Regions from separate parts of the Burkholderia sp. MSh2 genome, predicted to be linked through region 3. Evidence: predicted binding sites of a transcription regulator. Region 3 holds the regulator's gene; each other region holds the start of a gene.
What was found. The regulator FliA, encoded in region 3, starts transcription of late flagellar genes. The targets are predictions, from matches to a motif close to CTAAAGTTTNNNNNNNNNNNGCCGNTA.

Region 1 (3,271 bases), on a different contig from region 3:
GACACGGCGGCCGACGTCGGCGGCATGGGCGGGGCGGGGGCGGACGGCAACGAAGGCGGCCTCGCCGCGATGAACGCGATGGCGCGGGCCTACGCGGACGCGGCGAACAACGGCGCGCTCGCCGGCGGGCGCGGCTATTCGGGCGGCAGCGCGCTGACGCCGCCGCTGAAGGGCGCGAGCGGCGTGCAGGACGCGGACGCGTTCGTCGACCGGCTCGCGGGCCCCGCGCAGGCGGCCAGCGCGTCGACCGGGATCCCGGCGCGCTTCATCGTCGGCCAGGCGGCGCTCGAATCGGGCTGGGGCAAGCGCGAGATCCGCGCGAGCGACGGCTCGACGAGCTACAACGTGTTCGGCATCAAGGCCAGCAAGGGCTGGACGGGCCGCACGGTGTCGGCGCTGACGACCGAGTACGTGAACGGCGCGCCGCGCCGCGTGGTCGCGAAGTTCCGCGCGTACGATTCGTACGAGCATGCGATGACCGACTACGCGAACCTGCTGAAGAACAATCCGCGCTACTCCGGCGTGCTGAGCGCGAGCCGCAGCGTCGAGGGCTTCGCGCACGGGATGCAGAAGGCCGGCTATGCGACCGACCCGAATTACGCGAAGAAGCTGATCTCGATCATGCAGCAGATCGGCTGACGGGCGCACCGCCGGCCACTCGCCCGTTGTTTCCTTCGGACCGCGCCCGGCAGCCCGCCGCGCGCGGTTTCAACGTTTGCGCGAAAAAAATCCCCAATTCGATCTAAACTTTCGGTCAGCACTGCCGCTAAGTGTGAGAGACCTGCGACCGGGCCCCCGTTCTGGCCCGGTTTTATTGCGCACCGGTTGCCCCGGCGCGTCCATGAAAGAAAGACCGGCTAGCCATGAATATCGAAACGTCGACGGACCCCAGCCTGGATGCAGGCCACTCCGGGCCCGACTATGCCCGCCGCAATCCGCTGGAAATCGGCGTGCAGCTGCGCAACCTCGTGAACCGGGGCGATTTCCTGACCGTCCAGTATCCGGGCGGCCAGCTCGTCACGCGCCTGCTCGAGGTCGACGTCGGCGCGCGGACGTTTACGTTCGACTGGGGCGCGCTGGCCGAGCAGAACGCGGGCATCCTGGCTGCGTCGCACTGCACGTTCGCGGCGGCTCCCGAGGGCGTGCGCGTCGAATTCACCACGAGCACGCCGCGCGAGACGCGCTACGAGGGGTTGCCGGCGTTCGTCGCCGATTTCCCCGAGGTGCTGATGTGCATCCAGCGCCGCGAGTATTTCCGGGTCGATGCGCCGATCGTCGATCCGTTCCTGTGCCGCGGCAAGCTGCCGGACGGCGAGGGTTTCCTGTTCGAGGTGCATAACCTGTCGCTCGGCGGGGTGGGGCTGCGCACGGCCGACGAGCGCGTCGAGGCGCTCGAGGTCGGCACGCTGCTGCCCGACGTCGAGCTCGAACTGACCGGCCACGGCAAGCTGTCGCTCGACCTGCAGCTGGTGTCGCAGCGCTCGACGCAGCTGCCGAACGGGTCGCGGCGCTACCAGCTCGGGTTCCGCTACATGTCGTTGCCGGGCAGCGCGGAGAACACGCTGCAGCGCCTGATCACGCAGCTCGAGATGAAGCGCCGCTCGCTCGCGCGGGCCTGACGCGCACCCGGCCGCCGGCCCGCACCGGGCCGCACCGGGCCGCCCGCGCGGCGTTCGCGGCACCGTCGGCCGGACGTTGCGACGGGCGACGCGCCAGCGCGCGTCGCGCGCGCATTTTTTCCTCAATTTTTCCGATCCGCGGCCGTTATACCGGGAGTCACGCAACCCGGCGGCCGCAGCGCGGCCGGCTCATCAGGATCGCGCATGTCTTCCAACACACTCATGAACCTCGGCGTCAGCGGCCTGAATGCTGCGCTCTGGGGCCTCACGACGACCGGCCAGAACATCAGCAACGCCGCGACGCCGGGCTATTCGGTCGAACGTCCGGTCTATGCCGAGGCAAGCGGCCAGTACACGAGCAGCGGCTACCTGCCGCAGGGCGTGAACACCGTCACCGTGCAGCGGCAGTACAGCCAGTACCTGAGCGACCAGTTGAACAGCGCGCAGACGCAGAGCGGCTCGCTGTCGACGTGGTACTCGCTCGTCACGCAGCTGAACAACTACGTCGGCAGCCCGACGGCCGGCATCTCGAGCTCGATCACGAACTACTTCACCGGGCTGCAGAACGTCGCGAACAGCGCATCCGACTCGTCGGTGCGGCAGACCGCGATGAGCAACGCGCAAACGCTCGCGAACCAGATCACGGCGACCGGCCAGCAATACGACGCGCTGCGCCAGAGCGTGAACACGCAGCTCACGAGCACCGTGACGCAGATCAACGGCTACACCGCGCAGATCGCGCAGCTGAACCAGCAGATCGCGGCCGCGAGCAGCCAGGGCCAGCCGCCGAACCAGCTGATGGACCAGCGCGACCTCGCGGTGTCGAACCTGTCGAACCTCGCGGGCGTGCAGGTCGTGAGCAACAGCGACGGCTACAGCGTGTTTCTCGCGGGCGGCACGCCGCTCGTCGTCGCCGGCACGAGCTACCAGCTCGCGGCCGTCACGTCGCCGTCCGACCCGAGCGAGCTGACCGTCGTGTCGCAGGGCATCGCCGGCGCGAACCCGCAAGGGCCGAACCAGACCCTGTCCAGCACGTCGCTGTCGGGCGGCACGCTCGGCGGCCTGCTCGCGTTCCGCAGCCAGACGCTCGACCCGGCCGAAGCGCAGCTCGGCGCGATCGCGACCAGCTTCGCCGCGCAGGTCAACGCGCAGAACGCGCTCGGCGTCAACCAGTCGGGCAACGTCGGCGGCAACCTGTTCACGACCGGCACGCCGGCCACGTACGCGAACCAGGGCAACACCGGCAACGCGACGCTGTCGGTATCGTTCGCGAATGCGGCGCAGCCGACCACGAGCGACTACACGCTGTCGTACGACGGCACCAACTACACGCTGACCGATCGCGCGAGCGGTGCGGTGGTCGGCACGCTGTCGAACGCGCAGATGCCGGGCCAGATTGGCGGCCTGAACCTGTCGCTGTCCGGCACGATGCAACCTGGCGACCAGTTCACCGTGCTGCCGACGCGCGGCGCGCTGAACGGCTTCGGCCTCGCGACGTCGAACGGCTCGGCGATCGCGGCGGCGGCGCCGTTCGTACCGTCGGCGACCACGACGAACACGGGCACCGGCACGATCGGCGGGCTGACGGTCACGAGCGCGACGGCCGCGGCCAACCCGCACAACTACACGATCACGATGGGCGGCACGGCCGC
Region 2 (3,271 bases), on a different contig from region 3:
CGTCGAGCACATCGGTCGAATCGTATTGCGCGGCGGCGTCCGGGTCGGCCTGCGCGGCCGCAAGGCGCGCCTGCGGCTCGCGCATCAGCGCCGCGAGCGGGCGCTGGCCGGCCAGCCACTGCGCGAGGTGCGATTCGTAGAAGAGGCCGCTCTCGCTCACCGCCTGCGCAAGCGCCGCGCTCAGCGCCGCCACCGGCGGCGCGGCCGGGGAAGCCGCCGTCGCGGCGGAAGCCTGGGTGGACGTCGCGGCCGGAGGGGCCGGAGCGGCTGCGCTCGCCTGGGCCGGCCCCGCCGGATCGGCCAGCAGCACGGTCGGGTCGGCCAGCAGCGGCACGCGCCCGGCAATCGCCGGGGTCGCGTCGCCGCCCGCACGCGAGATCGCGTCGAGCACGCGCCCGACTTCGGACAGCGCAGTCTGCGTGGAAGCCGGCGGCGCGGCGGGCGGGCCGCCGGTCGAAGGCGAGGACGACGCGCCGGCGCCGGGCGTGCCGACCTGCGCGGTTGTACCGCTGCCGGCTGGCGCCGACACGGTGCCGGTCAGCAGGCTGTCGAGGCGGCTCGCCAGCAGCGCGGCCGCAACGGAGTCGATACCGGTCATGATCGGAGCCTGCTCATCTCAGACACATCGTTGCGAATCCGCAAACGGCACACCGGCGCCGCCCGCGGGAATCGCGCGCATGCCGCGCCGGGCCCGTGCGCCCCGGCGCCCGTGCCCCTGGACACGGGCCCTACCCGCGCGCGCGGTAGAGATCGGTCAATACCTTGGTCGAGCGCCGCGCCTCGAACAGCGCGGACAGCCGCGCGACGTCCGGGCTCGCGAGATCGCGGATCGCGGCGTCGTCGGCCAGGATGCGGCGGATCAGGTCGAGCTTGCGGCCGAGATCCGATTTGTCGAGCACGACGCCCGGATCGGCCTCCTTCAGCCCGTCGACCAGCTGCATGAATTCGGCCTGCAACCCCGGCAACGCGCTCCAGTCGGCGCTGCGCGCGGCGCACAGCATCCGGCCCGACACGGCGGCGAGCGCCTCGTAACGTTCGAAGTATTCGGCCTTGCGATTCATCGTGATGCTTCCACTGCCTGTTGTGCTGCCATTCGCGCGACTTCCGGTGCGATCCCCGTCCAGGCTTCCTCGAGGGTCGCGAGCAGCCCGTCGACCTCGACCAGCATCGCGTCGCTCGCCTGCGCGTTCGCTTCGAGCAGGCGCCGGCCGATATACGCATACAGCGCATCGAGCCGCTCGGCGATCTGGCCGCCCGCGTCACGGTTCAGCGACGCCCTCAGGCCGCTCTCGACGATCCGGATCGCCTTGCCGATCGCCTCGCCCCGCGCGGATACGGTGCCCTGCTGCAAATGCATGCGCGCCAGCGCAACCGCCTGCCGCGCGCCCTGGTACAGCATCGCGATCAGCCGGTGCGGCGAGGCGCCCATCACCCCCGTCTCGACGCCGACACGCGCGTATGCACTGGCTCCAGCGTGTCCTGGGGAAAACATGCGCTTCTCCTTGTTATGCCATGGCTATACGGGAGCCGCCGCCATGCAATGCACGGCGCGACCTTCTCCGGAGTTATCGGAAGGGATTTGGAAAGCTTTAGGCGCGCGACGCCTCCGGCGGGCGCGTCAGGCCGGGCCGCCGCGCCCCGCCAGGCAAGCCCCGAGGCCGCGATCGACCGCCCCGGGCGACCATTTCTGGAGGGCCGCCCCTAGAGGCCCCTCCCCGACAGGCCGCCCCGTCACACCGACATCTGCATGATGTCGTTGTAAGCGCTCACCAGCTTGTTGCGGACCTGGAGCCCGAACTGGAAGCCGATGTTGGCTTTCTGCATGTCGACCATCACATCGTTCAGCGACACGTTCGGCGCACCGACCTCGAACGCCTGCGCCTCGCCGAGCGCATGCTGCTGGTCGCCGCTGATCTTGTCGAGCGACGCCTTCATCGCGCTCGCGAACGTGCTGGCCGTGGCCGCACCCGAGCCGGCCAGCGCCGCCGTCGGGCTCCCGACGCCGCCGGACGCCTGCGCGGCCAGCGACTGCATCTGTTGCAACACCGAACCGATTCCGCTGACGTTCGCAGTCATGCTGCCCCCAAAACCTAGAGAAGAGACCCGGACCACCGGGCGATCCGCCGGCGCCGCACCACGCGCACCATGCCGGATCGCGAAAAAGGATAGCAGCGCGCCGCGCGTCAAAGCCGAGAAAGTACGGGGGAAACCCCGCTCTTTTCGGTCGATCGGAGCACCGCCCGGATCACGATAATCGCATCGTGTCATTGTCCGCCCGCTCGTCCGAGCGAGCTCAGTCGTACCGCTCCGGAGAAACTCGACGCATGGATTCGCAGGCCAACTCGCTGATCAACCCAGACGCCCGCGCGGGCCTCGCCAGCCCGGCGTCCGGCGCCGCCGCGGCCGCCGCGTTGCCGGGCGCGGGGGGCGCAGGCGCGGACTTCGGACTTGGCGGCTTCGCGGAACGCATTCCCGGCATCTCGAGGATGAAGGGCAACCCGAAGCTGCCGTTCGTGATCGCCGTCGCATTCGCGATCGCCGCGATCACCGCGCTCGTACTGTGGAGCCGCACGCCCGACTACCGCGTGCTGTACAGCAACCTGTCGGACCGCGACGGCGGCGCGATCATCGCCGCGCTCCAGCAGGCAAACGTTCCCTACAAGTTCGCCGATGCCGGCGGCGCGATCCTCGTGCCGTCGAACCAGGTGCATGAAACGCGCCTGAAGCTCGCCGCGATGGGGCTGCCGAAGGGCGGCTCGGTCGGCTTCGAGCTGATGGACAACCAGAAATTCGGCATCAGCCAGTTCGCCGAACAGGTGAACTACCAGCGCGCGCTCGAAGGCGAGCTGCAGCGCACCATCGAGTCGATCAACGCCGTGCGCGGCGCGCGCGTGCATCTCGCGATCCCGAAGCCGTCGGTATTCGTGCGCGACAAGGAAGCGCCGAGCGCGTCGGTGTTCGTCGACCTCTACCCGGGCCGCGTGCTCGACGACGGCCAGGTCCAGGCGATCACGCGGATGGTGTCGTCCGGCGTGCCCGACATGCCCGCGAAGAACGTGACGATCGTCGACCAGGACGGCAACCTGCTGACCCAGACCGCGTCGGCATCCGGCCTCGACGCGAGCCAGCTCAAGTACGTGCAGCAGGTCGAGCGCAACACGCAGAAGCGCATCGACGCGATCCTCGCACCGCTGTTCGGCACCGGCAACGCACGCTCGCAGGTCAGCGCGGACCTCGATTTCTCGAAGCTCGAGCAGACGTCCGAAAGCTA
Region 3 (3,271 bases):
ATTCTCGGCGTGCCGGTGCACGCGGTGAAGGATGCGGGCGATCTCGCGCTCGCGCTGTCCGAGCTGCGCAACAAGCACATCGTGCTGATCGACACGATCGGCATGAGCCAGCGCGACCGCGCGGTATCCGACCAGATCGCGATGCTGCACGGCGCGAACGCGCCGGTGCAGCGCCTGCTGCTGCTCAACGCGACCAGCCATGGCGACACGCTCAACGAAGTCGTGCAGGCCTACCGCAGCGCCGGCGAGCATCCGGATCTGGCCGGCTGCATCCTCACCAAGCTCGACGAGGCGACCCACCTCGGCGGCGTGCTCGACACGGTGATCCGCTACAAGCTGCCGGTCCACTACGTGTCGACCGGCCAGAAGGTGCCGGAGAACCTGTACGTCGCCTCGACCCGATTCCTGCTGAAGAGCGCGTTCTGCGTACCGCGCGACGGTTCGCCCTTCGTCCCGCAAGACGAGGACATGCCGACGCTGCTGTCCGCGCTGACCGCACGTTCCACCGCCGAGCTGCACGAGGTGCGATTTGGATAAACGGATCATCGACCAGGCTGAAGGATTGCGGCGCCTGCTGGCCGGGCGCACATCGCGGATCGTTGCGGTGGCGGGCGGGCCGGCGGGCGTCGGCTGCACGTCCACCGTCGTGAACCTGGCGGCGGCGCTCGCGTCGCTCGGCAAGGACGTGCTCGTCGTCGACGAGCGCGCCGACGTGCATTCGGCCAGCGCGACCCTTGCGGGCGCGTGGCTGCGCGAAGGCGAGCGCACGCGGGTGGCGGCCGGGTTCGGCCTGTGCGCGGCCGCGCGGTTCGCGCGCGCCGGCTATACCGATGCGCAGCTGAGCGACTTCATCGACGGCCCGGCCGACATCGTCCTCGTCGACGCGCAACTCGGCGCCGACGGCGCGTTCTCGGCGCTCGCGCGCGAGGCGCACGACGTGCTGATCGTCACGCGGGTTGCCGCGCAGGCGATCACCGAGGCGTACGCGTGCATGAAGCGGCTGCATTTCGCCCATGCGTTCGCGCAGTTCCGCGTGCTGACCAACCAGGTCGGCAGCCATGCGGACGCGAAGGTCGCGTTCGACAACCTCGCGGGCGTCGCGAGCCGCTACCTGACGGTGTCGATCGCCGATGCAGGCTGCGTGAGCGCGGATCAGCTCGTCGAGCATGCGCGCGAGCTGATGCGGGCGGCGGTCGACGCGTTTCCGTCGTCGGCGGCCGCGCGCGACTACCGGCAGATTGCCGCCGATCTGCTGTACTGGCCGATGCGTCCGGGTCCGGGCGCGGGGCGCGCCGTCCACGCGGGCGGCAAGCCGTCGTACGAGGCGGGCGCGGCACACGCCGCATGAGCGCCACCGGAAGGAGAGAGCCATGATGTACAACGCTCAAGGAAAGATGTCCCAGGCCGACGTGCTCGCGCAATATGCGCCGCTCGTGCGTCGTCTCGGGCTGCAGCTCGTCGCGAAGATGCCGGCGAGCGTCGATCTCGACGACCTGATCCAGGCCGGCATGATCGGCCTGATGGATGCCGCCGGCCGCTACAAGGAAGACCAGGGCGCGCAGTTCGAGACCTACGCGACGCAGCGCATCCGCGGCGCGATGCTCGACGAGCTGCGCAGCAACGACTGGCTGCCGCGCAGCCTGCGCAAGACGTCGCGCGAGGTCGAGCAGGCGGTGCACCAGGTCGAGCAGCATCTCGGTCGCTCGGCGAGCGAGGCCGAGATCGCGCAGCACCTGAACATGCCGCTCGACGAATACCAGGGGATGCTTCAGGACCTGCACGGCAGCCAGCTCATCTACTACGAGGATTTCGATCGCGCGGCCGACGACGAGCCGTTTCTCGACCGCTACCGCGTCGATCACGCCGACCCGCTGTCGGCGCTGCTCGACGAGCACCTGCGCGAGGCGCTCGTCGAGGCGATCGAGCGGCTGCCCGAGCGCGAGAAGCTGCTGATGTCGCTGTACTACGAGCGGGGTCTGAATCTGCGCGAGATCGGCGCGGTGCTCGAAGTGAGCGAATCGCGCGTGTGCCAGTTGCACAGCCAGGCCGTCGCGCGCCTGCGCGCACGGCTGCGCGAACAGGCGTGGGTCGGCGCCGAGTCCTGACCCTTTCGTGGCGGTCGCGCGCGCGGATGCGCATTCCGCGCGCCGATTTGCTACAATCCTTCCCGTTTTCCGAGGAGCGTTGCGACGGGCCGTCCCAGGCCCGCCAGGCTCGGAAAGCTTCACCAAGCAGCCGGCGAATGCGCCGGCCCCGCTTCCTGAACGGCGCTCACGTCACCAATCTAGAAACTTTTTAGAAAGGAGGGCGTGATGAACGCCATTATCGATACCCAGGCTTCCAAGGATTACGTCGTCGCCGATCTGGCACTGGCCGGCTGGGGCCGCAAGGAACTGAACATCGCCGAGACCGAAATGCCGGGCCTCGTGCAGATTCGCGACGAATACAAGGCGCAGCAGCCGCTGAAGGGCGCGCGCATCGCCGGTTCCCTGCACATGACGATCCAGACGGGCGTGCTGATCGAGACGCTGAAGGCGCTCGGCGCGGACGTCCGCTGGGCCTCGTGCAACATCTTCTCGACGCAGGATCACGCCGCGGCCGCGATCGTCGAGGCCGGCACGCCGGTGTTCGCGTACAAGGGCGAGTCGCTCGACGAGTACTGGGAGTACTCGCACCGCATCTTCGAATGGCCGAACGGCGAATTCGCGAACATGATCCTGGACGACGGCGGCGACGCAACGCTGCTGCTGATCCTCGGCTCGAAGGCCGAGAAGGACCGTTCGGCGATCGCGAAGCCGACCAACGAGGAAGAAGTCGCGCTGTACAAGTCGATCGCGAAGCACCTCGACATCGACGCGAACTGGTACTCGAAGCGCCTCGCGCACATCAAGGGCGTGACCGAGGAAACCACGACCGGCGTGCACCGCCTGTACCAGATGGAAAAGGACGGCCGCCTGCCGTTCCCGGCGTTCAACGTGAACGATTCGGTCACGAAGTCGAAGTTCGACAACCTGTACGGCTGCCGTGAATCGCTGGTCGACGGCATCAAGCGCGCGACCGACGTGATGATCGCGGGCAAGGTCGCGGTCGTCGCGGGCTACGGCGACGTGGGCAAGGGTTGCGCGCAGTCGCTGCGCGGTCTGGGCGCGACCGTGTGGGTCACCGAAATCGATCCGATCTGCGCGCTGCAGGCGGCGATGGAAGGCTACCGCGTCGTGACGATGGAATACGCGGCCGACAAGGCCGACATCTTCGTGACGGCGACCGGCAA

Region 1: a site for FliA is predicted at 1,741-1,767, ahead of flgK (flagellar hook-associated protein FlgK). Genes of this name have one in related genera too.
Region 2: a site for FliA is predicted at 1,567-1,593, ahead of fliS (flagellar export chaperone FliS). Genes of this name have one in related genera too.

The regions. Positions count from the first base shown of each region.
Region 1 covers NZ_JPGM01000056.1:14,743-18,013, reverse strand. The annotation lists gene flgJ (flagellar assembly peptidoglycan hydrolase FlgJ) at 1-639, shown strand, start outside; gene GQ57_RS28800 (flagellar brake protein) at 864-1,619, shown strand; gene flgK (flagellar hook-associated protein FlgK) at 1,824-3,271, shown strand, end outside.
Region 2 covers NZ_JPGM01000127.1:557-3,827, forward strand. The annotation lists partial or broken gene fliK (flagellar hook-length control protein FliK) at 1-598, opposite strand, end outside; gene GQ57_RS37720 (flagellar protein FliT) at 729-1,061, opposite strand; gene fliS (flagellar export chaperone FliS) at 1,058-1,492, opposite strand; gene fliE (flagellar hook-basal body complex protein FliE) at 1,732-2,076, opposite strand; gene fliF (flagellar basal-body MS-ring/collar protein FliF) at 2,325-3,271, shown strand, end outside.
Region 3 covers NZ_JPGM01000004.1:52,309-55,579, reverse strand. The annotation lists gene flhF (flagellar biosynthesis protein FlhF) at 1-537, shown strand, start outside; gene GQ57_RS02750 (nucleotide-binding protein) at 530-1,348, shown strand; gene GQ57_RS02745 (RNA polymerase sigma factor FliA) at 1,371-2,105, shown strand; S-adenosyl-L-homocysteine riboswitch at 2,171-2,280, shown strand; gene ahcY (adenosylhomocysteinase) at 2,313-3,271, shown strand, end outside.